One region of the Shewanella alkalitolerans genome, then DNA from elsewhere that is predicted to be linked to it. Evidence: predicted binding sites of a transcription regulator. Region 1 holds the regulator's gene; the other holds the start of a gene.
What was found. The regulator sigma-54, encoded in region 1, starts transcription at its own class of promoters, with help from an activator protein. The targets are predictions, from matches to a motif close to GTTGGCACGNNNNTNGNNT.
Positions count from the first base shown of each region.

Region 2: the regulator sigma-54 is predicted to act here: its motif matches at 10,029-10,047, upstream of flgF (flagellar basal-body rod protein FlgF).

Region 1 is NZ_CP080422.1:3,909,387-3,924,253, reverse strand. It holds gene K0J45_RS17005 (FG-GAP repeat domain-containing protein) at 1-972, shown strand, start outside; gene K0J45_RS17000 (hypothetical protein) at 1,219-1,431, shown strand; gene K0J45_RS16995 (hypothetical protein) at 1,513-1,761, opposite strand; gene K0J45_RS16990 (sensor histidine kinase) at 1,881-3,143, opposite strand; gene K0J45_RS16985 (response regulator transcription factor) at 3,155-3,838, opposite strand; gene mgtE (magnesium transporter) at 3,943-5,310, opposite strand; gene K0J45_RS16975 (HPr family phosphocarrier protein) at 5,411-5,686, opposite strand; gene rapZ (RNase adapter RapZ) at 5,679-6,527, opposite strand; gene ptsN (PTS IIA-like nitrogen regulatory protein PtsN) at 6,524-6,967, opposite strand; gene hpf (ribosome hibernation promoting factor) at 6,970-7,257, opposite strand; gene K0J45_RS16955 (RNA polymerase factor sigma-54) at 7,288-8,775, opposite strand; gene lptB (LPS export ABC transporter ATP-binding protein) at 8,910-9,641, opposite strand; gene lptA (lipopolysaccharide transport periplasmic protein LptA) at 9,638-10,183, opposite strand; gene lptC (LPS export ABC transporter periplasmic protein LptC) at 10,170-10,727, opposite strand; gene kdsC (3-deoxy-manno-octulosonate-8-phosphatase KdsC) at 10,724-11,275, opposite strand; gene K0J45_RS16930 (KpsF/GutQ family sugar-phosphate isomerase) at 11,277-12,254, opposite strand; gene K0J45_RS16925 (calcium/sodium antiporter) at 12,288-13,247, opposite strand; gene K0J45_RS16920 (ATP-binding cassette domain-containing protein) at 13,482-14,291, shown strand; gene mlaE (lipid asymmetry maintenance ABC transporter permease subunit MlaE) at 14,278-14,867, shown strand, end outside.
Region 2 is NZ_CP080422.1:1,487,283-1,502,149, reverse strand. It holds gene K0J45_RS06675 (flagellin) at 1-419, opposite strand, end outside; gene K0J45_RS06670 (flagellin) at 690-2,138, opposite strand; gene flgL (flagellar hook-associated protein FlgL) at 2,351-3,562, opposite strand; gene flgK (flagellar hook-associated protein FlgK) at 3,574-5,484, opposite strand; gene flgJ (flagellar assembly peptidoglycan hydrolase FlgJ) at 5,549-6,574, opposite strand; gene K0J45_RS06650 (flagellar basal body P-ring protein FlgI) at 6,622-7,713, opposite strand; gene flgH (flagellar basal body L-ring protein FlgH) at 7,725-8,399, opposite strand; gene flgG (flagellar basal-body rod protein FlgG) at 8,439-9,227, opposite strand; gene flgF (flagellar basal-body rod protein FlgF) at 9,238-9,981, opposite strand; gene flgE (flagellar hook protein FlgE) at 10,181-11,542, opposite strand; gene flgD (flagellar hook assembly protein FlgD) at 11,606-12,388, opposite strand; gene flgC (flagellar basal body rod protein FlgC) at 12,399-12,818, opposite strand; gene flgB (flagellar basal body rod protein FlgB) at 12,821-13,219, opposite strand; gene K0J45_RS06610 (CheR family methyltransferase) at 13,408-14,247, opposite strand; gene K0J45_RS06605 (chemotaxis protein CheV) at 14,385-14,867, opposite strand, start outside.

The DNA of each region.
Region 1 (14,867 bases):
GAGGATGGCTGGCAGGCCCAGACCCTGGCGATCCAGCCCAAGGTGCTGCTCTATCGCGATGGTGCACGCTACAGCGAGACCAAGCTCTATGTTGCCGATATGAATTTCGATGGTCGCGACGACATCATCAAGGTGGGCGAGGGGGAGCTTGAGATCTATGCCCAACATCAGGATGGCAAGTTCGAGAGCTACCCCAGATTCCAGCCCGTGAGTCAGGCGATCAGCGGCCTGGATTGGTGGGACAGACGTGATGCCTATGGCGAGGCGCTGGATCAGAGCGATCTCGTCTATCGCAAGGTCGAGGCGCTGCAGGATATCGATGGCGACGGCCTTGTGGATATGGTGGTGCGCTACACCAAGAGCTCAGGGGTGCTGGATAGGGTTAACGACTATGAGATCTATCTAGGGGTGAAGGGTGACAAGGGTGTGAGCTTTGGCAAGCAGCCCCAGAGCGTGATCCGCGGCGATGGTACCCTGACGGGCTTCGAGCTGGTGGATATCGACCTAGATGGTCGCAGCGAGGTGTTGGTGTCCGGGTTCGATATCGGCCTGTCGCAGATCATCGGCGCCCTGGTGTCGGGCAGTATAGATCAGGACGTGCACCTGTTTACCATGGACGATAAGCGGCGTTTCGCCGCCAAACCGAACATGAGCAAGTCGGTGGAGCTGAGTTTCAGCCTGACCTCGGGCCAGAGCGGTGCGCCGGTGGTAAAGCTCGCGGATATCGATGGCGACAAGCGTCAGGATCTACTGCTGTCCGACGGCGACACAGAGCTTGATCTGTTTCTGGGTAGTGCCAAGGGCAAGCCCTTCGATCGTAAGGAAAGCCTCAAGCTCACCCTGCCTATCGATGGCGACATGCTCAGCAGCGAAGATCTTAATTTAGACGGTAAGGCGGATCTGCTTATCAAGTATGGCAGGCAGGATAAGGCCGAGCTGCAGAGCCAGTTTTTGGTGATCATGACCCAATAGCCCTTGGCTGTTTTGCCAGTTGTGTCGGTCGTGGCAAGGTGGCTCGGACCTGGTGATACACTTTGTCGCAATTAAGCCGCGCTCGATTAGATGGTAATAACCCGCTCTGCTTCAGTGAGTTAGCTCTCACTAACACAAATCCCTCTCGAGGGGGCTAATTGGCTTAAGTTTTGTTTAATTTTTCATCGCTACCCTGAGGTCGAAGGTGACTCCTGGTCACTCAGAGACTAAGTGTAAGGGTTGTGTATGATAGGTTTTGGCAGCGCCAGCAGTTCTGCAGGAGCAGATGTCGCAGTAAATATCATCACCTACCTGGGAGCCGGATGCTTGTTGGTGGTGGTCATAGGGTTTGCAATTGCCCTGTATCAGGAGTGGCAGATGGTGCGCCGCTTCGATGCCGAGAAGCAGAGGCAGAGATTCTTCGATAGTCTCTCCAATATTACGCCGCGTTCTCGTTAGCGGCTTACTATCCTAGCGCCTTTTCGCCGCGCTATTGATTCGCCGGTGGCCGAGCTTAACAATTTTGTTGAGCTTGATAGCCTAGTTGAGCGATAACCTGGCCTGTTCGGCGACCAGTGTCATGATTTCCCGATTTAGGCTGAGCTGCTGGCTCTGGCCTATCTCTTCCCGACCTAGCGCATTTAGCCGCGCATCTATCGCGCCCCGCTGTGGATGACCGCCTAGAGGGTGCGGGTAAGGCACTTCTTCATGGCTTGGTTCTCCGTCGAATTGAGGTTGCCAAAAGGCGTCAGTGTCATTGGTGTGCCATTGTGTCTTGAGTGAAAACAAGGGAAAGCCTCCTAGTGCGTGACCGCGCTAGGATAAGCGAAACTTATGCCAATTAGATGACAGGCGAAAAACTGGGTCTTGAGTGAGCGATTACTCGGCTCAGCGCCTATCTTGCACCATCAGGAGGCATGGGTTGATGCAGGAAAGTGCAACCTGGCGATGCAGCCCTTGTCGCAATTGCTGAGGCTAAAACGCCACTGATAACGCTGACACAGGGCCTCGACTATCTCCAGCCCTAAGCCATGGCCCTGGGGGCGAGTGTCGCTGCTGCTCATGCCGCGGCCCTGATCTTTCACCGAGATCCCCTCATCGTCGACGCTGATGGCGATACAGCCGCTGTCGCTGGCGTTGATGGCGTTATTGAGCAAGTTGATCAGTAACATGCGCAGTACCGCCTCGCTGGGGGCTATCTGCGGCGTGGCATCTAGGGTGAGGCCTAATTGGATCTGTTTCTGGCTCGCCAGCGGTTCGACCTCGGCAAGGATCTGCTTTAGCTCTTTCTCCTGTAGCGGCCTGAGGTCGGGTGAACTCAGCCCCTTCTCCTGTTTCACCAGGCTCAGCAGCGCGTCTATGATGTGCTGCATATTGCTTGCGGCCTTGGCGATACGGCTTCGCTGTCGTTGCATAAACTCTGGCTTGCCCTCCTGTTCCAGCAGACGGCTGGCGCCTTGAATAATGGTCAGCGGAGTTCTCAGTTCATGGCTGGCGTAGCGGGAGAAGGCTTGTTCCCGGCGGATCAGCTGGGCGATCTGCTGCTGATAATGGTTGAGGCTGGCGGTGAGGGCATGAAATTCCTGGGTGGCATCCTTGGAGACGCGAAAACTCTGGTCGCCCTCCGAGTCCTCGAGCTGCTCGCTGATGGCGCGAATGGGCGCGATAAGCCTGCGGGTGAGCAATGTGATGGCAAAGCCGAACAGGGCAAACAACATCAGGGTGACGGCCAGGATCACCAGGCTGATATTGTTCCATTCGTTACGGCTCAGCTCTACCTGCTCGGCATTCATCACCAGAATCAGGGGATGTGTCGCCTCGCCTTCGCCATATTGGCCGCGAAAGATGAAGATATCCTCCTTGAAGGTATCGTGCAGTTCATCGAGAAAACCGACGGGCAGATCGACAATGCCTTGATATTCATCGGGTAAGCTGGCTGCATCGTTATAGGCGACGATAGTGGTGCTCAACACCAGCGGCGACTCGGCGCCCTGCTCGAATGCCGCCTTAGCACTAGGCGCTATCTGCTCCAGACTGCGGCGGTTGAGCTCATCTTCGACCCAGTAGAGGATAAATATACTGAGCAGGTAGAGGATGGCGGCCACCAAGAGGGCGATCCCCCCGAAGTAGAAACTTAGCTTGCGAGTCAGACTCTTGGCGGTTTTTTGCACCTGTGGGGCCTCTATTGATTCACGTCTAACCGAAAGCCTATCTTAGGCACGGTGAGTATGATGGGGGTGTCGAAGGGTTTATCCACCTGATTTCTCAGCTGGTACATATGGCTGCGCAAGATGTCGCTGTTGGGCGGTTCTTCCCCCCACAGGTGCTGCACTATCTCCTCACGTTTTACCACGTTAGGCGCGCGGGAGATCAGCAGGTGGAGGATCTGATAGCAGCTTGGGGTCAGCTGTAGCTTCTTGCCATCACGATAGGCGGTGTGCTCGGCGATGTTGAGGGTGAGCGGCCCGCACTGCTGACAGCCCTGGGCGACGCGCCCGAGCTGACGCTTAATCAACGCCAGCAGGCGTACATGTAGCTCATCGAGATCGAAGGGTTTGGTCAGATAGTCGTCGGCGCCACTATGAAAGCCTTGCAGCAGATCTTGTTTGTCGTCCAGCGCCGTCAGCATCAATATGGGCACGCTGGAGCCCTGCTGACGTAGGGCCTTGGCCACGGCGTAGCCGTCCATCTTGGGCAGCATGAGATCCAGCACTATGGCGTCGAAGTGCCCTTCGGTGGCGAGGCGCAGGCCGAGCTCGCCATTGCTGGCATAATCCACCTGAGCTCCTTGGGATTCGAGATAGTCCCCCAGGACACCGGCGACATCGGCATTATCTTCTATGATGAGTATTTGAGTATTTTGCATGACAGTTCTCTGGCCGGATGACTCTACCTATCCTAGCGTGAAAAAGATGTCGATAACATTGAAATTCAAGCGCATCCGATTGAGCTTTGAGATGCGCCTAGGTGTCAATGCAGCAGGAACAGGGTCGCCAGGCCGAGGAAGGCGAACAGGCCGATCACATCAGTGACCGTGGTCAGCACCATGCCACCGGCCAGTGCGGGATCGACATTGAATTTCTTCAGCAGCAGTGGGATACAGGCGCCGGCCAGACCGGCCACCGTCATGTTGATCAGCATGGCGCCGCCGATCAGTCCGCCCAGGGCAATGTCGCCCTTCCACAGCCAGACGGCGGCAAATACCAGCATGGACCAGAGCAGGCCGTTGAGAAAGCCGATGGCCAGTTCCTTACCGATCAGCCAGCGGGAGTTACTCTGGCCTATCTGCCCCAGGGCGATACCGCGGATCACCAGCGCCAGGGTCTGGTTGCCGGCGACGCCACCCATGCTGGGGACTATGGTCATCAAGATGGCGATGGTGGCAAACTGCTCCAGGGTGTTCTCGAACATGTTGCTGACCGAGGCGGCCAGCAGGGCGGCAAACAGGTTGATGGTCAGCCAGAGGGAGCGCCTCAGGGTACTCTTGACCACTGGGCCGAAGGTATCTGTGTCGTCGTCCATCCCCGCCATCCCCATCATGGAGTGTTCGGCATCTTCACGGATCACGTCGACGATATCATCGATGGTGATACGCCCCAGCAGACGGTTGGTCTCCTCTTCGACCACGGGGGCCGAGACCCAGTCGTGACGCTCGAACAGCTGGGCGACTTCGCCGTCATCCATACCCACGGGGATCCCTTCGAGATCGTCGTTCATGATCTCCCGCACCGAGGCATTGGGGTCGCAGGTCAGCAGGTCGGTAATGCGCACACCGCCCAGCAGGCTGTCGCGCTTATCCACCACATAGAGGGTATCGGTGGCATCGGGCAGCTCGCCGCGGATCCTCAGGTAACGCAGGATCACGTCTATGGTGACATCGGGGCGCACGGTGACAGTATCCGTGTTCATGATACTGCCGGCAGTGTCTTCCGGGTAGGAAAGGGCTTGCTCCACCCTGGCTCTGTCTTGCGCCGTCATCGACTGCAACACCTGATTGAAGACGCTGTCGGGCAGACTACGCAGTATGTAGGCCAGATCGTCCGTGTCCATGCCTTCGGCCGCCTTGGCGACGCGCTCGGGGCTCATCTGGGTGATCAGGGTATCTTTGAGCTCTTCGCCCAGTTCGTCGAGGATCTCCCCCGTGTGCTGCTGATCGATTAGCTGCCAGAGCACCTGACGGGTGCGCGGCGGAGAGGATTCCAGGATGAAGGCGATATCAGAGGCGGCCATGTCGTGCAGCATGCTGCGCACATGGACAAACATGCCGCTGCCTAAGGCTTGAGTGAGCTGATTAAGGCGTTGATCTGTGGTTTCACTATCTAACACTTCGATCGGCATAGCTCCTCCTTTGGCAGTTGATTGAACGGCTTGGGTGGTAGGCTTGTAAGTCTATGATAAGTATAGGACGAAATTAAGCGGGCACCGCAAAGCGAGCCGATTATACGGCCTCATCGAATTTGGCGTCAATAAGGGCGCTGATGGCATCCAGGGCCGCCAGGGCATCTTTGCCTTCGCTGGTGATGGTGATGGTTTTACCCATGCCGGTTTCGAGCATCAGGAGGCCGAGTACGCTGGCGGCGGAGGCCTGTTTATCGCCCTGGATCAGAGTGACCTCGGCGTCGAACTTAGCGGCGAGCACCGCCAGCTTGGTCGCCGCTCTGGCGTGCAGGCCCAACTTGTTGCAGATGGTCAGCTCGCGAGCCAACTTAGTCATGCTTTAGCTCTCGGTGGCGCGCCTGAACCTTATGCTTGCCCTTGTTGAACAGCTTGGCGAGCTGGTCGGTCACATAGACAGATCTGTGCTGGCCGCCGGTGCAGCCGATGGCTATGGTGAGGTAGCTGCGGTTGTTGCGCTCCAGGTGAGGCAACCAGGTTTCCAGCAGGTTTTCGATCTGCCAGATGAACTTGTTGACCAGGGGTTGCTGGCTCAGAAACTGCTGCACTGGCTCATCCAGGCCAGTCAGTGGCCTCAGCTCAGTTTCCCAGTGGGGATTGGGTAGGAAGCGCACGTCAAACATGAAGTCGGCTTCGGTCGGCATGCCATATTTAAAGCCGAAGGACTCGAAGTTGATCACCAGCTCCTTGTCGACCGTGCCCAGCAGGATCTCGCGCACCTTGTCGCTCAACTCATAGATGTTGAGGTTAGAGGTGTCGATATAGTGATCCACCAGTTTAGCTATGGGGTCGAGCAGCTTGCCCTCGAGCTGAATTGCCTCCTTGAGGGAGACCTTAGAGCGCGACAGCGGATGTAGCCTGCGGGTCTCGCTGTAGCGCTTGAGCAGTACATTGTCGCTTGAGTTCAGGAAGAAACTTAAGATTTCGGTATCTTTGGGGAGCTTGGCCAGCTGCTTTTCCAGCTGGATCTCTTCGCTGGGCATGTTGCGCACATCGACGCTGATGGCCACGAGATCGCTGCGCCCCTTGAGCTGCTCCAGCAGGGACTCCATCATCTGCAAGGGCAGATTGTCGACACAGTAGTAGCCTAGATCTTCTAGGACCCTGAGTGCGACGGATTTTCCCGATCCTGAGCGTCCGGATACCAAAACCAATTTCATTGGGTGATCACCTGATAGAGTTCGGATTCATCTTGGGTCTTTCTTAGCTGCTTCATGATCGCCTTATCATTGAGCTTCTCGGCCATAGCGGCCAGGGTGCTAAGATGTTGCTCGCATTGATCTGCGGGCACCAATAACGCAAAAAGGATATCGACGGGCTGATTGTCAATGGCATCGAATGCAATTGGTTCAGCACATTTCACCAGTACGGCCACGGGTTGATCTATGTTAGTCAGCCGTCCGTGAGGAATCGCGATACCATTGCCTATACCTGTGCTGCCCATTTTCTCTCGAGCCAGAAGGCTTTCAAATATTTCTTGAGAGGAGAGGGTGGGGTACTGGACAGCGGCTAAGTCGCTGATAAGCTCCAGTACCTTTTTCTTACTGCCCGGAGTGGCGCAGGTGGTGCACTCCGGCCGCAGGATGGTACTCAGTTCCATCGTTAATGTTTAGTAAGCTTCTCTTTGTGTTTAATGACCTGACGATCGAGTTTGTCAATCAGGGAGTCTATCGCGGCATACATGTCCGCATGTTCGGATGTTGCGAACACTTCTCCGCCACGGAGATGTAACTTTGCCTCAACCTTCTGTTGCAACTTTTCGACATTTAATACAACGTGCACATTATTGATCTGATCGAAATGACGTTCAAGCTTTGTGAATTTCTCTTCGATGTAGCTTCGTAGAGATTGGGTGATCTCGATATGGTGCCCAGTCAGGTTTATTTGCATAAAGATAGTCCTCCAGTTTCCAGGTTTGTTTTATAAGCTCTTGCGCTGATTCGAGGGCGGTATAAGCATTGCCTCGCGATACTTGGCAATGGTGCGTCTAGCCACCTTAATCCCCTGTTCGGCCAAGAGTTGAGCCATCTTGCTGTCGCTCAATGGCTTTTTCTGGTTTTCCGCAGCAACCAGCTTCTTAATGAAGGCACGTATTGCTGTTGAAGAGCACTCTCCGCCATCGTCGGTACCGACGTGACTGGAGAAGAAGTATTTGAGCTCGAAGATCCCTCTCGGGGTATGCATATATTTTTGCGTGGTCACACGTGAGATGGTGGATTCATGCATCTCCACCGCCTCGGCGATGTCGTTCAGTACCATGGGCTTCATCGCCTCTTCGCCAAATTCGAAGAAGCCTTGCTGGAAGTCGACGATACAGTTGGTCACCTTGAGCAGGGTCTCGTTGCGACTCTCAAGGCTCTTGAGGAACCATTTGGCTTCCTGCAGGTGGCCGCGAATAAACTGGCCATCCGCTTGACTCTTAGTGCTGCGGGCCATGGCGGCATACTGCTGGTTGACGTTGATCTTGGGCATGCTGTCTGGGTTAAGCTCGACTACCCAGCGTCCCTTCTTCTTGGTGACGGTCACATCCGGGATCACGTACTCGTCGCGGCTGGCGGTGATGGCGAGGCCTGGACGGGGATTCAGGGTCTGGATCAGGGCGATGGCATCCCTCAGTTCATCTTCCTTGAGCTTGGTCTTGCGCATCAGCAGACGGAAGTCGCGTCCGGCGATGAGATCCAGGTGTTCTTTGATCAGCATGCGGGCGTTGGCTATGTGCGGTGTATCGTCGCTGTACTGGGCCAGCTGGATCGTCAGACATTCGCTGAGGTCGCGGGCCGCCACACCAATGGGGTCGAAGTGTTGTACCCGTTTGAGTACCGCCTCGACCTCGTCGAGTTCGATCTCTGGGTCGCCCATGGCCTCGAGAATATCTTCGCAGGTCTGGGTCAGGTAACCGCGCTCGTCGATGGCGTCGATGATGGCGGTGGCGATGGCCAGGTCGTTATCGGAAAAAGGGGTCAGGTTCTTCTGCCATTCCAGGTGTTCGTATAGACCTTCGCTGGTCTCGCCCTGAAAAGGCATGTCGTCGTCGCGCATGGCGCCCGAGCTTGAGTTTGGTGAGGCGGTGTAGACCTCATCCCAGGTGGTATCCACCGGCAGCTCGTCTGGCATTGAGTCTTGAGTCAGGGCGTCTGAGGTCTCGACCCCTGAATTATCCTGGCTCGAATCCAGCTCTATCTTGTCGTCGTACTTGTTGTCGAAGCTGTCGCTGACGCTATCGTCTTGCAGCTCGATGCTGGCGCTCTCCTGCTCTTCATCCAACTCCAGTAGCGGGTTGGATTCTAATGCCTGCTGGATCTCCTGCTGCAACTCTAATGACGACAACTGCAACAGACGTATGGCCTGTTGTAGCTGGGGCGTCATGGTGAGATGCTGACCCATTTTGAGCTGAAGTGACGCTTTCATCGTACTGCTATTCCCTTGTTTCTAATTATAAAATGAGAAAGCTCTGGCTATATGTGCCGGACAAATATATCGGATAGTGCCTAAAGCCACAATTAACGCATGGTTTTTCCTCTGTGGCCCCATTATAAGATTAACTATAGCTTGAATTGTTCACCTAAGTACACTGCTCGTACTTGCTGGTTGTCTAAGATTTCGGCGGGTGTGCCCTCGGCGATCAGATTACCATGGCTGACGATATAGGCTTTCTCGCAGACGTCTAATGTTTCGCGCACGTTGTGGTCGGTGATCAACACCCCCAGGCCGCGATTCTTAAGCTGCTCGATGATCTTCTTGATGTCGATAACCGAGATGGGATCGACCCCGGCGAACGGCTCGTCGAGAAGAATAAACTTAGGGTTGGCGGCAAGCGCCCTGGCGATCTCCACCCGGCGACGTTCACCGCCCGAGAGCGCCATGCCGTGGCTGTCACGGATATGGGTGATGTGAAACTCTTCCAGCAGGTGTTCCAGCTCCTCTTCGCGGCCATCGTTATTAAGATCGCTGCGGGTCTGGAGCACGGCCATGATGTTGTCCCGCACCGAGAGCTTACGGAAGATACTGGCTTCCTGCGGCAGGTAGCCTATGCCTTTGCGGGCGCGTAGGTGCATTGGGTCTAGCGTCAGGTCGTCATCGTCGATAAAGATGCGGCCCTTGTCGCTCTGTACCAGGCCGACGACCATGTAAAAGGTGGTGGTCTTGCCGGCGCCGTTTGGCCCCAGCAGGCCGACGATCTGCCCGGTCTTTACCGTGAGGCTCACGTCTTGGACAACGGCACGACTCTTATAGCTCTTGGCGAGGTTCTCCGCCTTCAAGATCAGGTCTGTCATTGTTTTTCCTGTTCTGGTTTCTTCTCGGGCTTCTGCTCTGGCTGGATCTGTTCCTGATAGTTCTCAGGCTGAATGATGGTGATCACTCTGTCTTTGCCTGTGCTCTCGGCGATCAGCTGTTGCTGCTCTATGTTGTAGCGGATCTGCGAACCCGTGACCTGGCTGCCTTCCTGTTCCAGGGTGGCGTCGCCAATGAGCGTCAGGGTGCGGCTGGAAAGCTCGTAACGTATCTCCTTGGCGCTGGCCGAGGCGGGACGGCCATCTTCCATCACCTGAGAGTAGGTGGCTGGGTTGCCGGTGGCGATCAGTATCTTGCCGCTGTTCTTCTCTTTGCTGAAGGCGCGCAGTTCACTGGCCAATATCTTGATAGAGCCTTGGGTGACCTCGACCGGACCGTGGAAGATGATCTGGTTGTTCTTAATGTCGGCTTCCTGGCTGGCGGCAGAGATCTTAACCTCTTGCAGCAGGTCGTTCACCTTGGCATGGGCGCCAATACTGACCAGGGGCAGCAGGCCCGCAAGAATAAGGCTATTTAGTTTCATATGTTCCTTCTACCTGACTCGTCAGTTTTATATTTTGGGCGTTGAGATCGGCATATAAGCCTTCCCCCGTGATGAGGAAATCACGTCCTGTGATCCGAATGCTTCTGTCGGATGTCATAATCATAGTATTGAGATCCAGCTCCAGATAGGTGGTCTCTATGGTCTGAATCGGTTCCTCTGGGCTAATGGCATCAATGATAACATTATTTTCCAGGGTGACCCGTCCGCTATTTTTGTCCAGTGTGCCCTTGGTGGACCTCAGGCGCCACTGGGCATCGCCGTTGTCGGGGTAGACCAGATAGATGGGCTGGGTAAAGTAGGTCTGGTTGCGCTCGGCGTAGTGCTCCATGTGACTGGCCGATACCCGGCTGTTGATACCACCCTCATCATTGTATTGCACGCTCTTGAGATCTCTGACTATGTAGTCGGGACGATCGACATTATCCAGGGCCAGCTCTTCGCTGCCCTTTTTCGACTGAACCTGCCAATAGAGGATCAGTGCGGTGCCGAAGAAGGCGATGATCGCCAGCGTGACTCTGTTCATATGCTCATTCCGTGGGCCGAGGCAAACTTATCCTGGCTGAGCAGGATGAGATCCGTCAGTTCACGCAGTGCGCCGTGGCCGCCATTGATGTGGGTAACCATGTCGGCGTGTTGGCGCACATAGGGGTGACCGTCGGCCACGCAGACAGACAGGCCTACCTTCTCCATCACGGGCAGATCCACCATGTCATCGCCGATATAGGCCACTTCTTCCGGCGTCACCTTATAGAGGTTAAGCAGCTCCTGATAAGGCTCGAGTTTGTTGTCGACGCCCTGGTAGATATGGGTGATACCCAGGGCCGTCATGCGATCTTCCACTATCTGCGACTTACGCCCCGTGATGATGGCCACCGGAATATCGCTGGTCAGCAGCGAGCGGACGCCATAGCCGTCGCGGGTATGGAAGGTCTTGAGTTCGTCGCCCGAGTTGCTCATATAGACCAGACCGTCGGAGAATACACCGTCGACGTCGCAGATCAAGAGTTTGATCTGTTTGGCTTTTTGCCAGACCGCGTCGGTTATCGGGCCGTAGAAACCTTGATGTGCCATGTTAGATCACCCCCGCCTTGACCATGTCCAGCATATTGAGTGCGCCAATCGGCTTCTGCTGCTCGTCGGTGACGATCAGGCCGTTGATCTCCTTCTCGTCCATCACCTTGAGGGCCTGGGCGGCTAAGATGCCTTCGCTGACGGTGACGCAGCCATGGGTCATCACCTCTGAGATGGAGGTCTTGCGCAGGTTGATCTCGGCGTCGATCACCCGGCGCAGGTCGCCGTCGGTGAAGATGCCGACCAGCAGGCCCTGGCTGTTGACCACGCCTGTCATGCCAAGCCCCTTCTTGGAGATCTCATACAGGGCCTCAGTGATACAGATATCTTCGGCCACCAGAGGCAAGTCATCACCCTTGTGCATCACGTCGCTCACCTTGAGCAGTAGCTTGCGTCCCAGACTGCCACCGGGGTGGGAGAGGGCAAAATCATCTTTGGTGAAGCCTCTGGCCTGCAGCAGGGCCACCGCCAGGGCATCGCCCATGACGAGCGTCGCCGTGGTGCTCGAGGTCGGCGCCAGTCCGAGCGGACAGGCCTCTTCCGGTACCTCGATACACAGATGAACTACCGAATGCTTGGCCATGTTGGATTCGGGTTTGCCCGTCACCGCGATGACTGGCAGCCCCATGCGCTTGATCACAGGCATCAGGGTTAAAATTTCACTGGCCTCGCCCGAGTTGGAGATGGCAAGTACGATATCGTTCTCGCTCAGCACGCCCAGGTCGCCATGGCTGGCCTCGCCGGGGTGGACGAAGAAGGCTGGGGTGCCTGTGCTGGCCAGGGTGGCCGAGATCTTGTTACCTATGTGGCCGGATTTGCCCATGCCCATCACGATCACCTTGCCGGTGCAGGCGAGGATCAGTTGGCAGGCCTTGGCAAATTCACTCGAGTCGACATATTGATACAGGTTGTCCAGCGCGTTGCGCTCGGTATCGATAACCTTGCGTCCCCATTGACGTAATTGATCTGCATCTACCATCTTGTTCTCTCTATTTTGTCGGCCTAAACGTTATTAGGATAGGAAAAGCGTGACTTGGTACGCGATAAAAGTTGCTAATAACACACCGCCATGCCAGGGGCGTAGTTGGCGGGCCTTGCCGGTTAATAAAATCAGTATGGCCAGGGCAACACTGGTTGCCATCACCATGTAAAAGTCGCGACTGCTGGCGGCGGCATCCACCGCGCCTGGGGCGATAAGGGCGGGTAGCGCCAAAACCGCAAGAATGTTAAACAGGTTAGAGCCGACCACGTTGCCTATGGCAAGGTCGTCCTCTTTCTTCAGCACGCCTGCCACACAGGCCGCCAGTTCAGGTAGGCTGGTGCCGACGGCGATAATGGTCAGGCCTATGACTAAGTCTGACATATGGAAGGCCTTGGCGATACCCACGGCGCCCTGCACCATCCAGTCGGCAGACAGGGGCAGCAGCACTAGGCCTATCACCAGCCAGAGGATCGCCTTAGGCGTAGGCACATCTTTAGGCACCTCGCTCTCGGCCTCGTCGATCAGGGGATCTTTCTCCTTGTTGACGATGGCATGCCAGATCAGATACCCCATGAGGGCGAAGAAGAGTGCCATCAGCACCAAGCCCTCGACGCGGGTCAACTGACCATCGTGAAGGAAATAGCCCGCCAGCGCCGTAGCGCCTAGCATCATAGGGATTTCCCGCTTGAGTGTCTGTGAGCTTACCGAGATTGCGCCTAATAGGGCGGTGATTCCCAGGATCAGCGTGATGTTGGCGACGTTGGAGCCCAGCACATTCCCTATGGCCGTGTCTGTCATGCCTTCGAGGGAGGCGGTGGCTGCCACAAACATTTCCGGGGCCGAGCTGCCCATGGCGACTATGGTGAGGCCAATTAACATGGGCGGCAGGCCGAGATTACGGGCGAATGCCGCGGCGCCGAAGACAAATTTGTCGGCACTCCAGACAAGGGCACCCAAACCAGCAATCAGTAAGAAAATATTAAATAGCATTGAAAATCTTTTTGTTTAAGAGTCTGCCGCGCATTTTCGCTGGAATTGAACAAAATTGAAAGTATTGCGCAAAGATAGTGTCGATTCAGTTGTGCACAATCCGTCAATTTCGTACAATTTGTCTCTTTTCCTGCCGCCTAACCATGGAACGCATTAGGTCCCGTTATGAGTCATCAATCGTTAAGTCATGACAGCCAAGCCAAGGGTGAGACTAAGCCAATGGAACAAGCGCCGATGGAACACGTGCAGCCATTGGTGGAGATCAGCCATCTGGGCTTCAGTCGTGGCACCCATGTTATCTATGACGACGTCAGCCTCACCATCCCCAGGGGGAAGGTGACCGCCATCATGGGACCCAGTGGCATAGGCAAGACCACCCTACTTAAGTTGATCGGTGGTCAGCTGCGGCCGGACTCGGGGGTCATCAAGGTCGATGGCGTTGACGTGCATAAATGCAATCGCAGCGAGCTGTTTGCCCTGCGCAAACGCATGAGCATGCTGTTTCAGAGCGGCGCCCTGTTTACCGACATGAATGTGTTCGACAACGTGGCTTTTGCCCTGCGGGAACACTCTGACCTGCCCGAGGCGATCATTCGCCGTATCGTGCTGATGAAGCTCGAAGCAGTGGGGCTAAGAGGCGCGGCGCAGATGATGCCGAGTGAGCTCTCCGGCGGTATGCAGAGACGTGCGGCCCTGGCCCGCGCCATCGCCCTGGAGCCTGAGCTGGTGCTCTATGATGAGCCCTTCGCCGGACAGGACCCCATCTCTATGGGGGTGCTGGTAAAGCTGATCCGCGAGCTGAGCGATGCGCTGAGCCTCACCTCTGTGGTGGTTTCCCACGATGTGCAAGAGGTGCTGGGGATCGCCGACTATGTCTATGTGCTGGCCGACAAGAAGGTGATCGCCCACGGCACGCCAGCCGAGCTGAAGGCGGCAGACAATCCTAAGTTGAAACAGTTTATCGGCGGCGAGCCCGACGGGCCCGTGCCGTTTCATTTTCCCGCCCAGGATTACCAGAAGGAGATGTTAGGTGAGCGTGATTGATCAAATCGCCCGCTTAGGTCGTGGTGCGATCGATAGCGTCACCGGCCTGGGACGTGCCGGACTCATGTTGTGGGGCGCCATCGCCAAGATGCCTAGGGTGCGTAAGGGCACGCCTCTGCTGATCAAGCAGCTGTACGTGATTGGCGTGCAGTCCATGGTGATCATCCTGGTCTCCGGCCTCTTCATCGGCATGGTGCTGGCGTTGCAGGGCTATAATATTTTGGTGGGTTTCGGCACCGAAGACAGCCTGGGGCCCATGGTGGCGCTCAGTCTACTGCGTGAACTGGGGCCAGTGGTGACCGCGCTGCTGTTTGCCGGACGCGCCGGCTCGGCACTCACCGCCGAGATAGGTTTGATGAAGAGCACTGAGCAGCTCTCCAGCCTGGAGATGATGGCTATAGATCCCCTGCGTCAGGTGATCGCGCCGCGCTTCTGGGCTGGGGTGATCAGCCTGCCGCTACTTGCGCTGATGTTTACCGCCGTGGGCATCTATGGCGGCCATCTGGTCGGGGTGGAATGGAAGGGGATCGACAGCGGTAGCTTCTGGTCTATCCTGCAGGCCTCGGTGGAGTGGCG
Region 2 (14,867 bases), 2.1 Mb from region 1:
CCGTCCAGCAACTTCTGACCACCAAAAGCCGTAGTATCAGAAATACGTGTTAATTCATTTTGCAGAGATGAGATCTCTTTCTGCATGGCGGCACGGTCTTCTGCAGAGTTAGAGCCGTTAGCTGATTGCAGTGACAGGTCACGCATACGTTGCAGAATGTTGGTCGATTCCTGCATCGCGCCTTCAGCCGTTTGCGCAATCGAGATACCATCGTTGGCGTTACGCTGGGCCACATCCAAGCCGTTAATCTGGCTGGTCAAACGGTTGGAGATTTGCAGACCCGCGGCATCATCCTTGGCGCTGTTGATACGCAGACCCGATGATAGACGCTCCATGGAAGTTTTCAATGCGCTGTTGGCGCCATTGAGGTTCTTTTGTGAACTCAGTGAAGTCACGTTGGTATTGACAGAAATGGCCATAGTAGGTTCCTCTCTTGCTGGTTGACCGCTGGCTAGCTGTCAAGCCAGGCGGAGCTAATCTGTACATTTACTGTAACGGCGGCCGACAGAGAAACTTTAGCCAAAAAATATTATTTTTATAAATCCAACCTAACACATTGTATTTTAAACGATTAAATCAACTCCAACAAAGAGTGAACTTACATTTCTACGCTATCGACAAGAGAAAAAAAGAGAAAAAACACAAGCGGCCTAAGCCGCTTGTGTTTTTCATCAAATAGCCAGGTCAGATTAACCGAGTAACGACAGGGCCACCTGTGGCAGCTGATTCGCTTGAGCCAGCATGGCAGACGAGGTCTGAGACAGGATCTGCTGCTTGGTCATCTGTGCAGTTTCCTTGGCGAAATCCACATCCTGGATCCGGCTACGGGCGTCAGACACGTTAGTAGAGATACTGTTCAAGTTATTGATGGTAAAGCTCATGCGGTTTTGTACCGCACCCAAGTCGGCACGTTGGCTGTCAATCATGGCGATAGCACCATCAATCAGCGCCAAAGCGTCTTGAGATCCCGCAGCAGTACTAATGTCTACCGTATTCACCCCAGAGAACACCCCTGTTGTTTCAGAAGTCAACTCTGCGGCGATACCACCACTGATTGAGTAGCTCTGAGAGGCCGTTAATGACACCGAACCTACCGCAGTCGCAACAACACCGGCACTGGTCACGTTTGTGGCGGCGCTCTTAGTACCATCGGCGGCGACGTTCTGCAGTGCCAACGCACCGGTAGTATTGGCCGCGGTAGACGTAAAGTTGATGTCCGCACCATTATTACTGGTAATGGTCAGCACGCCGTTTTCCAATTTCGCACTTACACCCGTCTCACCCGAGGCGTTGTTGATGGCTTTGGCCAAATCGTCATTGTTGGCGATGCCGGTTAAATCCAAGGTAGATGTGCTGCTGCCATCGTCCACATTCATTACCAATGAGGCGTCAAAGGCAGCGGTCAAGTTTGCTTCTACTTGTGTCCGAGCTGTTGCCGTAACACCTGAGCCCGCTTTATTGATCTTGCTGGCCACCTCGGTCGCCGTATCGTTGGCGGCAGTCGTTACTGTTGTGGTACTTGTTCCCTTGGTGATGGTCATAGAACCACCGGCAGAGCCGTTTGAGCCCGCCGCTAGAGCGGCCAACGCACCACCAAACAGAGTGCCTGGTGCATCACTTTGATACGCTCCGATATCTGCTGCAGCCACCGAACTCAATGACACCGAAATGGTTTCGTTGGCGTTAGCCCCCACCTGAAATGCCTGGGTGCCGTAGCTGCCGTCCAGCAACTTCTGATTACCGAATGAAGTGGTCTCAGAGATACGGGTCAACTCTTGTTGCAGCGCCGACAACTCTTTTTGCATGGCGGCGCGATCTTCTGCCGAGTTAGAGCCGTTGGCCGATTGCAGTGACAGGTCACGCATACGTTGCAGAATGTTGGTCGATTCCTGCATCGCACCTTCGGCCGTCTGCGCAATCGAGATACCATCGTTGGCGTTACGCTGGGCCACATCCAGGCCGTTGATCTGGCTGGTCAAACGGTTAGAGATTTGCAGACCCGCGGCATCATCCTTGGCGCTATTGATCCGCAGACCCGATGATAAACGCTCCATAGACGTTTGCAGGTGATTGTTGGCACCGTTGAGGTTTTTCTGCGCCTTCAGTGAAGTAACGTTAGTGTTAACTGTAATAGCCATATTGCTTTCCTCTTAGTAGTAGCATTGCCAAGACTAGGAGCTTGGCTAAACGTATTAATCAGGTTAATCAATCAAACTGTTCATTTAACCGATAGAACAGTAACTACAGGCCGATAACCCTTAAACATTGCTGATATAAAATATCGTTGTAATCGATGCATCCAATCTGCTAACTAATTTGTCACCTAGCAGAGCATTCGATTAAAATTTTTCTATATATAATCAAACAAGGTTGTTGATCCGACTTTACTAAATACGCTCGATGCCGCGTTTAGTGCCACCTGCTGTTTTTCAAGCTCTGTAATGGCTTCAGCAAAGTCGAGATCTTCCAACAGCGACAGTGCGGAGCTGTTCACCAGCTTTTCCTCTGTGTGGGTTGATAGATAACTTTCAGCCCGTTTAAGGTCATTACCCGCTATGCCTCTGTCAAAATCTATCTGTTGCATACCGCTATTCATTTGATTCAATAACTGTGCCAATTCAGAATCACCTTGCGGTGTATTGGCTTTTGATGGATCATCAAGAAGCGCTATCGCCTGATTAATGGTCTCGAAAATACTCACCTCAGTTTGCGGTGACAGCGTAAAGGAGTCTCCCGCAGCGGGCGTCCCGTCGATTGTGACTTCTATACCGTTAACGCTAACAGGACTACTGGCGTCAAAATTAGCAAACACCTGAGCCGTCCCAGCCGAATCGGTTACCGTTAAATCGAGACCACCCGCGCCGTTATCGGCAAAATCAAAAGTATACTGCTCGGGCGCAACAGGCACATGACCGATTGGATCGGTTATTTTTGCGCTCTCGACATAAATATCGCCCGTTTGTCCCGGCAAATAATTGACACTAAAGTCACCCAATGGATTCGCGGCCTTCATAAAAGCACTATCACCCGGCAAATTGGTGCCTATGGTAACGTCCGATGCCACAATTGCTTGCCGTATGCCGCTATCACCGCTGTAAACAACTTGCCCGGTAGCATCGAAGGCAAATGGTTTAGTCGACGTCTTGTTGCCCGAAAAAAGATAATTACCAGATTCATCTTTGCTATTGGCGATACTGAGTAGCTCTTCGAGGCTCGATTTCATTTCATTGGCAATGGTTTGCCGGTCAGACGCGTTAAGCGAGCCATTTATGGTCCTTAACATTTGATCTTTCATAGAACTGGCTAGCGTCTCGGCGCTACCTAGCTTGCTCTCAGTCAAGGCTAGGCGATTGGTCGCGTAGTCGATATTCTTCATAAACTGATCGACCAGGGCATTTTGCTGATTAAGGTTATCGATACCGATAGCCGCCACGGGATCATCGCCCGCGGTATTGACCCGCTTACCACTGGCTATCTGATCGATGATCTTGCTGGTCGCCGATTGCTTGTTAAGCACACTATTAATGTTTTGATTAAACATCTGCGCCGTTGAGATCCGCATAATAAAGGCTCCTATCTCACCGAACTAAAGAGGGTGTCGAAAATTTCTGTGGCCGTGGTCATGATCCGCGCCGAGGCCTGATAAGACTGTTGGAAGCGCATCAAATTGGCGGCCTCTTCATCCAGGTTTACCCCTGACTCACTCTGCACCCGGGTATAGGCCTGAGAATAGACTGCTTCTGCCGACCCGAAGGCCACTTCGGCGGCTTTGGCCTTGCCACCCACCTGCAACTTGGTGCCTTCGTAAACATCGGCCAGAGTCGAGCCGCCATTGTTCATCAGTTTGGTTTCCGCGAGTTTTGCCATGGCGACCGCATTGGTGTTATCTCCTTCGGCAAAGTTGAGATCGAAGGTAAATCTGTCTGTTGTCGAGACGCTAGCGTCCACCTCGAAGGTGAAGCCATAGGCACTGATGGATGGTGGTGTAAAAGCTGACGTACCAAGGGTATTCCCGGCTGCATCGAATACCTCGAAAGTACTAGCCCCATTATCTATCGCAAAGGTCAGCTCGCTACCGGTTAAAGGGAAGTTGGCCGCATTACGATTGTCGATACTCACCAGTTTGACCAGTTCACTCCCAGTGCTGCTGTTACTGGTAATCTTTGGCGCGGCGGCGGCTATCTCCTTAGGATCTGTCATCACCACCTTGATACCGGCCGCGGCGCCGGATGTCGGACGTATCTCGAATCTGTCCCCCGAGGCCATGGCGCCAGAATCGATATTGATGCTAAAGCCGTCACCACCGGTCAACTGACTGCCATTTAAGGTAAGTGGCGTCACGGTGCCTGTGTCTAGATCCTTAAGCTCATAGGTGGCCGGCGCGGTAAAGGTTAGCTCGTAGCTGCCACCGGACAGGGCATTTACATCATCTATGTTTACCCTTAAAGCCGCATTGCCCGTGTTGTTCTCATAAGCGCCGGCGCGGCCAACTGACATAGCAGGATCGTTAATATCGAGAAATAGGTCGCTGCCCACCTGGCCGTTAAGATCAAAACCTGCCGCCTGAGCCTGATTAAAACTGTCGGCAATCCCCAACGCCAACTGACCCATCTCCAGCTGCGCCGGGATCAGTGTCTCGTCGCGAAATTGAAATAAGGCGCCCAGGCTGCCACCCATTTTGCTAGGGTCGACCACTAAGGTCTGATCGCCTGCCGTGGTGGTGATACGCAGCTCGCCGGCATAAGGGTCACCAGTGGTCGATCCCATCTGCATCGAGACTTCGCCGGACACCAACATCACGGCACCACCGAGCATGATGCTCTTGGCGCCGGATTCGAGTGGGATCACGTTAACCTGAGCGTATTCACTGAGCTCCTGGATCAGGGCATCCTGCTTATCGAGCAGCTGCATGTCGGCGCCCTGAGACTTCATCAGCTCCTGATTGATATGGCCAAGTTCGGTACTGATCTCATTGATCCTATCAGTCATGGCCGAGATCTGGTCGTTAGTCTGCTTCATCTGACCATCGAGCTGCGACTGCATCTGATTCAGCGCCTTGGCGATCTGATCAGCATTGCCCAGTAGACTGCCGCGAATGCCCATATCATCGGGCAGATCCGCCAGGCTGTTGAGCCCCGCAAAGAGATCGTTAAGGCTCTGCGGCACCGCCTTACCTATCTGAGAAAACAGCTGATCCAGCTCGCTCATCTTAGTCTGGGTGGTCTGTGCCTGGCTCAGCGCCGTCTGACCAATTCGCAGCTCACGGGCGGCATATTCGTTATAGATACGTTTGACGTCGGTAATATAGGTGCCGGCGCCATAGAAGCTGTTGCCCAGACGCTGGGACTCCAGGCTAGACTGCTCAGCCACCTGACGGTGGTAACCCTGAGTATTGGCATTGGTAATGTTGTTACTGGTCACCGCCAGCTGCGACTGAGAGGCAAGCACGCCGGTACGGGCGATATTCAGCAGATCCATCGACATTATGCTTTACCTCTTATTGCACCTGTTGCTAACTGAGCACTCATCACTTTTCACTCTCCACTTGTCACTTGCCAATGGCTGCGCCAAGCTGTTTGTTTACCGTCTGGGCGACTGTCTGAGTTACCGTCTGCATCACCTTGATCACCTTGTCGGCGTAATCTGGGTCTGTGGCATAACCGGCATCTTGCAAGCCACGGATGAAGGCGGCGGGATTAGCGGCCTTGTCCATCGCCTCTTGATAACGCTCGCCTTCGGAGATGAATGAGACGAAATCGTCAAAACTTTGTTTGATATCCTGATATACCCTGAAATCGGCGCGCTGCTTCACCGCAACCCCTTGTTCAAACTCCAGAGTACTGACGCCGGCTCGCTCACCATCCCAGCGGCGATCGGCCTTGATGTTAAATAGGTTATTGCTAGGCTGACCATCGGCGCGGCGCACCATCTTCTGCCCCCAACCTGTCTCGAGTGCCGACTGGGCAATCAATACCTCTGGGCTGGTACCCAAGGCCTTAGCCGCCTGCTCTGCATGGGGATAGACCGCCTTAACGAACGCCTCACGGCTTTCGAAGCCCTTATTAGCCAAACCTGTTGGCGCCTGAGACGGCAAGACCTTGCCGCTCACTAGCTCATCAAATATCCGCGGCAAGGGCTTATCACCACTTGATACCTTGCTTTGAGCCTCTGATTGGGCCAGAGATTGTCTATCTACTTGTTGCACACTATTAGCAACCGGACTCACCATGCCGCCCCGCAGCACGGAAGCCGGCGTCATCCGGCTGGTCTGCGGCGAGAGCTGCTGCACCATGAGATCTGCAAGGCCCAGCATCCCCTTGTCCGACAGATTGACTGACATCTGCTGGTCATGCATCTGCTCATAAAACTTGGTGTACTGGCTGTTCATAGGGCTGTCTGACTCAAACACCGCATTGGCATCGCGCATGCTTTTCATCAACATCTGCACGAAGATGCCCTCAAACTGCTGCGCCACCTCTTTGAGTGCCGCCTTGTCATCTTTTTGCGCCTTGGCACGTAGGGAGTCCAGGCCCCCTATGTCCAAGAAATGCGATGCGTTTGACAGCTTATCCATGTTGAGTCCCGATGCCTTGGCGACGACTGAATCGTCTGCGACAAAATTTAGATGATGATAAGCTCACCATGCAAAGCACCTGCCACCTTTAACGCTTCCAGTATGGCTAACACGTCAGATGGCGCGGCGCCAACCAGATTCACCGCCCGCACCAGCTCATCGAGGGTAGTACCAGGGTTAAACAGGAACATGCGATTATCCGCTTCGGACACATCTATGGTGCTGTCGCTGGTGACCACGGTATCGCCCCCCGCCAAGGGATTAGGCTGAGACACCTGGGTCGCCTCGGCGATGGTTACCGTCAGACCGCCATGGGTCACCGCGGCCGGCAGCAGACGCACGTCTTTGCCCACCACTATGGTGCCCGTACGAGAATTGACGATCACCTTGGCTGACTCGGACGCTGGCTCTACTTCGATGTTTTCCAGCGTCGCCAGAAAAGAGACACGCTGGGAGACATCCCGCGGCGCACTCACCTGCACCGAGGCCGCGTCCAGTGGACGAGCCATCCCTGGGCCTAAGAGATCGTTGATGGCATCGGCGAGACGCTTGGCCGTCGAAAAATCGGCGCGGCGCAGGTTAAAGGTCAGATGATCGCCAGTTGAAAATGGCGTCGCCACGGTGCGCTCGACGATGGCGCCGTTAGGGATACGACCCACGGTAGGCGTATTTTGAATCACCTTAGAGCCATCTAGTCCTTCGGCACTAAAGCCGCTGACCACCATGCTGCCCTGGGCAATGGCATACACGTTACCATCGACCCCCTTGAGAAAGGTCTGCAGCAAAGTGCCACCGCGCAGGCTCTTGGCCTCACCTAGGCTAGAGACGGTGACATCAAGCGTCTGACCCGGCTTGATAAAGGCGGGCATGTCGGCACTCACCGCCACCACGGCGACATTCTTGATCTTGGGGCGGAAGTTATCGGGCAGATTGATGCCGAAGTTTTTCAGCATTGTCTTAAAGGTCTGCTCGGTATAGCGTGTCTTCTCGCCGGTACCCGGCAGGCCGACCACCAGACCATAGCCGATCAGCTGGTTGCTACGCACCCCTTGTACGTTGGCGATATCTTTGATGCGCTGGGCCGAGCTGGCTGCGGAAAACACCATCAGGGCACAGGCCAATATTAATTTCATCTTCATGGCATCGCTCCTTAGAAGGGCCACCAGTCGCTCATAAAGAACTGGCTTAACCAACCCACTTTCTGCGCGTCGGCAAAGGTGCCCGTGCCGCTATATTGAATGCGGGCATTGGCCACACGCTGAGAGTCTATAGTGTTGTCGGGACGGATATCTTGCGAGCGTACTATGCCGGTCAGCCTGACAAACTCATCGCCGTTATTGATGGTGATCCACTTCTCGCCGCGGATCACCAGGTTGCCGTTATTCAGCACCTGCATCACATTGGCCGAGATGCTGCCCGACAGGCTGTTGCTCTGATCGGCATCTGACTCACGCTTGGTGTTCATGCTGTCTTTGTAGCGCAGGTCGATGGGCGAGCCGCTGATGGTGACGTTGCCACCACCGGCATAAATGGGATCCAGCGTCAAATCTGAGCCCTTCTTCAGCTCGTTGTTGGCGCTCTTCTTCGCCTTGGTCGACTCTTGCAGGATCACGGTAATGATGTCGCCGACCTTAAGCGCCTTGATGTCCGAATAGAGACTAGAGGCCTGGCTATCCTGATACATGGAGCCCGTAGCGGCGATCTTAGTCGGCGGCGCCTCGGGATACACAGGCGCATAGTAAGGGTCATCGGCTATCGGCTTCTGGTTGGTTGAGGCACAACCCACCAACGCCAGCGCAATCACTAAGACAGATGACTTAGCCATAACAAACTTAGCCATAAAAAACTTAGTCATATCAAACCTCTACAAATTCTGATTGACGTAAGAGAGCATCTGGTCGACGGCCGAGATCACCTTAGAGTTCATCTCGTAGATGCGCTGACTCTCGATCAGGTTCACCAGCTCCTCGGTCACGTTAACGTTAGAAGTTTCCAGCGCGCCCTGACGAATGGCGCCCATGCCATCCAGAGAGGCGGTGCCCTGAATCGGCGTGCCGCTGGCGCCGGTTTCCAGATAGAGGTTCTGCCCCATAGGATCCAGGCCGCTCGGATTGATAAAATCTGACATGCTCAGCTGACCCACCACCTGGTTTTCCGCCGCGCCAGGGGTCTTCACCGAGACCTCCCCTTCGGCAGAAACGGTTATGCTAGTCGCATCATCCGGGATGGTGATCGCCGGTTGCAACACATAGCCAGAACCCGGGGTCACGATCTGCCCGGTATCATCCAAGGTAAATTGACCATTTCGGGTATAGGCGGTTGTGCCATCTGGCAGCTGCACCTCGAAGAAACCCGGGCCTTCGATCATCAGATCCAGTGAGTTGTCAGTGGTCAGCATATTGCCCTGAGTGAACATCTTCTGGGTCGCCACCACCTTGGTACCCGCACCTATGTTCAGGCCGTTGGGTAGCTTAGTATTAGAGGCGCTGATCCCCCCCGCCTGGTTGACGGTTTGATAGAGCAGGTCTTCGAAAACGGCCCGGCTCTTCTTGTATCCAACTGTGCTCGCGTTCGCCACATTGTTGGAGATCACCGAGATATCTGTTTGCTGGGCATCTAAGCCAGTCTTACTAATCCATAACGCCGGATGCATAATCTATCTCCTAACTAATGCGCATTAATGACGAAGAGGCTTGATCCATCTCTTCGGCGGTTTTCATCATCTTGACCTGCATCTCAAACTGGCGCTGCAGATCGATTAAAGAGACCATCTCGTCGACGGCGTTGACATTGCTGCCTTCGATGGCGCCACTCTCCACGGCAACATTGGGATCGGCCGGGGCATTAACGCCAGACAATTGACGGAACAGACCATCCTCGCCACGCATCAAGTTTTGATTACCAGGGTTAACCAACTTGATACGGCCGACCTCCTCGATCACCTCAGCGGTTGAGCCGAGCGGTCTGACCGAGATGGTGCCATCCTGGGCAATCTCGACCTTTTCGATAGGAAGGGGTAACACGATAGGACCGGCATCGCCCATCACAGGGTTGCCTCTGTCGTTACGCAGCAGGCCTGAAGTATCGAAACTCAGGCTGCCAGAGCGAGTGTAGGCCTCACCGCCATCGACGGCCTGCACGGCTATCCAGCCGTCACCTTTCACCGCGATGTCGAGATCCCGTCCCGTGGTCTTTATGGGACCGGCGGCAAAGTTAGCTGACGGGTTCTCTGTCATCGAAAACACCCGTGTCGGCAACCCTTCGCCAAAGGCCTGCATAGATCTGGCCTGTTCCAGATCCGACTTAAAGCCGTCGGTATTGGCATTGGCAAGGTTGTTGGCACGCACTGCCAGCGAATTCATATTCTGCTTGGCGCCACTCATGGCGACATAGAGTAATTTATCCACTTGCTGCTCCGTCAATGTTTCAACTAAAACTGTCTAATAACAGAACAAAGCAAACATCATGCCAAGCAATAGATTTGGTTAAGCAGGCTAAATCAAGCAGATAGAAATGAAGCTAAGGAAGGAAAGGAGAAGCGGCAAGAGAAGCGGAAATGTGTTGCCGCCTGGGCAACACATTTCACGAATTCCACTAAGCGGCAGCTTAACGGATCTGCAGTACCGTCTGCTGCAGAGTGTTGTTCACTTCCAAGGTACGCGAGTTCGCCTGGAAGTTACGCTGGGCAGAGATAAGATCTACCAGCTCTGTGGTCAGGTCGACGTTTGACTGCTCCAGCGCCGATGAGCGAATGCTACCGAAGGTGCCGCTGTTGGCCTCACCCGCCAGCGCCGGACCCGAGTCAAGGCTCTCCTTCCAGGAGGTGTTACCCACCTGAGTCAGGCCCTGCTCGTTGGAGAAACGTGCCAGGGCGACACGCGCCAGAGGCACGGTAGAGCCGTTGCTGTAGCTGGCGTTAATCAAGCCATCGGCGCCCACTTCCACGTTAGTCAGACGACCCACTGTGGTACCGTCCTGGCTCAGCTCGGTCACCTCAAATGGCGAGGCATATTGCGTCGGGCTGTTGAAGTTAAGGGTGAGTGTCTGGCTACCATCTGTACCTGGGCCTAACACATTAGCGCCGCCAACACCGAGCGTCTCTGTGGTGATCACCGCAGGATCGCTGCCGGTATAGGCACCTGTGTCGTTGAAGGATAAAACCGAGCCCTTCCAGCCGCTGGCGTTAACCGCTGTGCCGGTCGAGTCAGCCACACCGTCACCCGTAGTATCACGACCATAGGTGCCCGCGGCGCCCGCCAAATCCACCTGCTTGCCGTCAACCGCATAGAAGGCCACCCAGTTACTGGTGCCTGTGTAAGCCGCCTCGGGTGGACGCACGAAATAGGTGGTCAGAATATGTGGCTCACCCAGTGAGTCGTACATGGTGACCGACGTCGAGTTGTTGTAGGTATCGGGGTCATTCGGATTAAAGTTCGCCGGATCCAGCGTGCCCTCACCCGCGTTGAGGTTCATCTGAATACCGATATTGTCTGTCTTCTGTGGGCTACCGGCAGTGTCAGGGATCTTCACCGGTTGCGTGGTGGTGAGACTCACCGAGGTGGAATTACCATCTTTGTCCACCGGGAAGGTCTGCAGGTAGTTACCTGCAGAGTTCACCAGGTAACTGTCGGCATCGACCTTGAAGGCACCGGCGCGGGTGTAGGAGAGATCCTGTGAACCCACTTCCGATGAGGTCACAAAGAAACCGCCGCCATTGATCGCCATATCCAGCGCGTTGCTGGTAAATTGCAGACTGCCCTGTTGGAACTGCTGTGCCACCTGAGCCGTGGTAACACCGCCACCGACAGTAGTCTTGCTGTTGGCAAAGATAGAGCTGGCATACACGTCGGCGAACTCGGCGCGCGACTCTTTAAAGCCAGTGGTATTAACGTTGGCGATGTTGTTCGCCGTGGTATTGAGATCTTTTTGCGCCGCCGCGATACCACTCAATGCAATGTTAAATGACATAAATCACCTCACTAAAAATTTGTTATCTGTTCTGGACCTAAGTGCCCTAACGCTCTGCTTTGTCTAGGTTTCAGACACGGCCAGAACATCACCGAGTTTGATACCGCCTATGCCTCTCAAGTTGAGAATTGCGCCGGTACTTGCCGTCCCCAGCGAAACACTCGTCACGTGAGCGTAGGTCGATACGGCTAAATCTTCACTCTTACCATCTACCTTGCCCGATGCCTTAATGGAATAGTTACCACTGGCAACGGGTTCCCCATCCTTATCCAGTCCATCCCAAGAGACATCTATATTGCCGCCGTCGCTACCATCGACGGTGAAGGTCTTCACTAGCTGGCCCTTCTCATCTTCGATTCGCACGGTTATCGACTCGATAGGCTCAGGGGTACTGATCACCCCTTTGAGCACGGGATCTTCCGCCGAAATATGCCCGGTATCCGATGGGATCAACACCTTCTGCCCCACTAGCCCCGAGGCCTGCAACGCCTGGCTCGAGGTCATCACGGTATTGAGGTTAACTATCTCCTCGTTGAGCTTAGTGATGCCATCAACGGTAGAGAAAGACGCCATCTGGGCGATCATCTGATCGTTGTCCACCGGCTTAAAGGGATCCTGCATCGACAGCTGCTGACTGAGCAGAGAGAAGAAATCCTCCTGGGTCAGCTCCTGACTCTTGGCCTCAGGGATCGAAGACTCCTCCTGCAGGCGCATGCTGTCGAGAAACGGATTTCCCGTGGTCTGGGTGGTTGCCTGACTGCTCGATGCCTGAGGCGTCACTGTCTTGGCGCTCTGGGTCGAACTGGTTTGCGCAACCTGAGTATTTAACGGATTAACTAGGCTCACGACTTACCCCCTAGGAATTGCCGATGCGTAAGGTTTGCTGAAGCATAGATTTTGCCGCATCGGCAACCTGTACGTTCATCTGGTAGGAACGAGAGGCCGAGATCATGTTGGCCATCTCCTCCATCACATTGACATTTGGCTTATAAATAAACCCATCGGCATCCGCTAACGGATGATCGGGTGAATACTCTTTCTGTAACGGCTTATCGCTCTCGACGATACCGGCCACCTTGACCGCCTGACTGGTATTCTGCTGATGACTGGCCTTGGCCAACTCGGCCTCGAAAACCGGGTGACGGGCGCGATAGGTCTTATCCACACTGCTGGAAACTGAATCGGCATTAGCGATATTACTGGCAGTGGTATTTAGCCTGACCGACTGGGCCGACATGCCAGAGCCTGCCACATTGAAGATATTAAAAAGGCTCATGATTACGTTCCTTTAAGGGCTTTTTTCAGGCCGGAAAACTTACCGTCAAGAAAACCTAACGACATCTGATACTCGAGCGCATTCTGCATAAACTCTGACTGCTCCTGCTGAATATCCACCGTATTGCCATCACCAGTATCGGGCTGATTTGGCACCCGATAGCTAATGTGTTGCTGGGAAAGCGCCGCCAAATCGAAGTGCTTCTCGTTGCTACGGCTCATCGCCAGCCCACTTTGGGCGGTGCGCGCCGCCTGCAGCGCCTTATCAAAATCCAGGTCTTTCGCCTTGTAATGGGGCGTATCGGCATTGGCGATATTTGACGAGATCACCTCGGCCCGCGCCGAACGTATCCCCAAGGTATACTGATGTATCCCCAATGCCTTATCGAAACTAATCGCCATAAAATTGCCTCCACACACGAATGCCATAAACAAAGCAATACTTGTGCCAATAAAATCAGTTCTAGGTAACTTGCTTAGGTAAAGCAGATATAGAAATGGCAGGCATAAAAAATGCCAGCGACTGCTGGCATTTGAAACTTGATTGCGAACTCAGAGGGTTAGCCCCTTGAAGGGCTAGGTTTGCGACCTTAGGTCCGCTTCTGGTAATAGATCCCTGGGTTACATCTCACCATATCAAACTCATCGGTCAGGCCGGCAATCGACTCCGAGGCCCCCAGAAACAGTATCCCCTTGGGATTGAGGGCGGCAGCAAATTGCCGCAATATCTTGGCCTTTGCCTCTGGGGCAAAATAGATCAGCACGTTGCGGCAAAAGATGATGTCAAACTTGCCGAGCAAGGTGTAACTCTCAAGCAGGTTGTGTGCCCTGAAGTTCACCAAACGCTTGACGTTAGCCTTCACCACCATGGAGCCAGTCCCCGTGGGTTCAAAAAACTGACGTTTACGCTCCTCGGACAGACCGCGCCCCAAGGCGAGGTTGTCATATTCGGCTGCCTTACAGCGCTCTAACATGGAGGGGGAGAGATCAGTAGCCAGAATCGTCGCGCTGCCGGGCAAGGCGCCAGGCTTGCGCTGCTGATATTCCAAGATGGTCATGGCTAGCGAATAGGGTTCCTGCCCCGACGAACAGGCGGCCGACCAGATCTTCAGCGGCCGTCCCAGGCGGGCATACTCGGGTAACAGGTTATTGCCTAACAGCTCAAAGGGATAGCGATCGCGAAACCACAAGGTTTCGTTGGTGGTCATGGCGTCGATCACCTCGGCACGAAGTTGCCGCTCGGTGGGCTTCATCGAATGTTTAACCACTTCAGATAATGAGGGAAGGTTATATTTCCCCATCAGAGGCGCGAGTCGACTACGAACCAAATATTGCTTATTGTCGCCCAACACAATACCGCTGTGTTGTTCCAGAAATAATTTAAATTGGTTGTACTCGGCTTCGGCAAGTGATTTATTCGGCACCTTGATATCCCAATATCAAAAAAGAAAACAGGCTACAACATACACTATAGCAAGCGTTACAGAGGTCAGCGTTATACATTAGCTAACTCACTGATACAAGCCTAAACTTACCAAATTTAGGCTCAGGCCCAACTTAGTACAAATTACAAACTAAGATGCTTATTCACCGCCGCCGCTAATTCATCAGGATTAAATTTGGCGATAAAGTCATTAGCGCCCACCTTCTCCACCATGGCCTGGTTAAACACGCCGCTGAGCGAGGTATGCAGCACTACCTTAATGTCTTTCAATTTAGGATTGTCGCGGATCTCTGCCGTCAGGGTATAACCATCCATCTCCGGCATCTCGATATCGGAAATGATCAGCGGGATCTCATGAGCCACGTTATCCATCTCGGCGGCGACGCTCACCAGCTTATCTAAGGCCTCGCGGCCATCTTTGGCGGTATCTATCTGTAGGCTCAGAGATTCCAGTGCGCGAATTATCTGCTTGCGTGCCACGGCCGAATCGTCGATCACCATGATGTGATAGTGACGGTCTCTGTCTATGGTCAACTGCTCGTCGACTTCCTGACTGATCTGAGTCTTCACCGGCGAGATCTCATCGAGGATCTTCTCGACATCGAG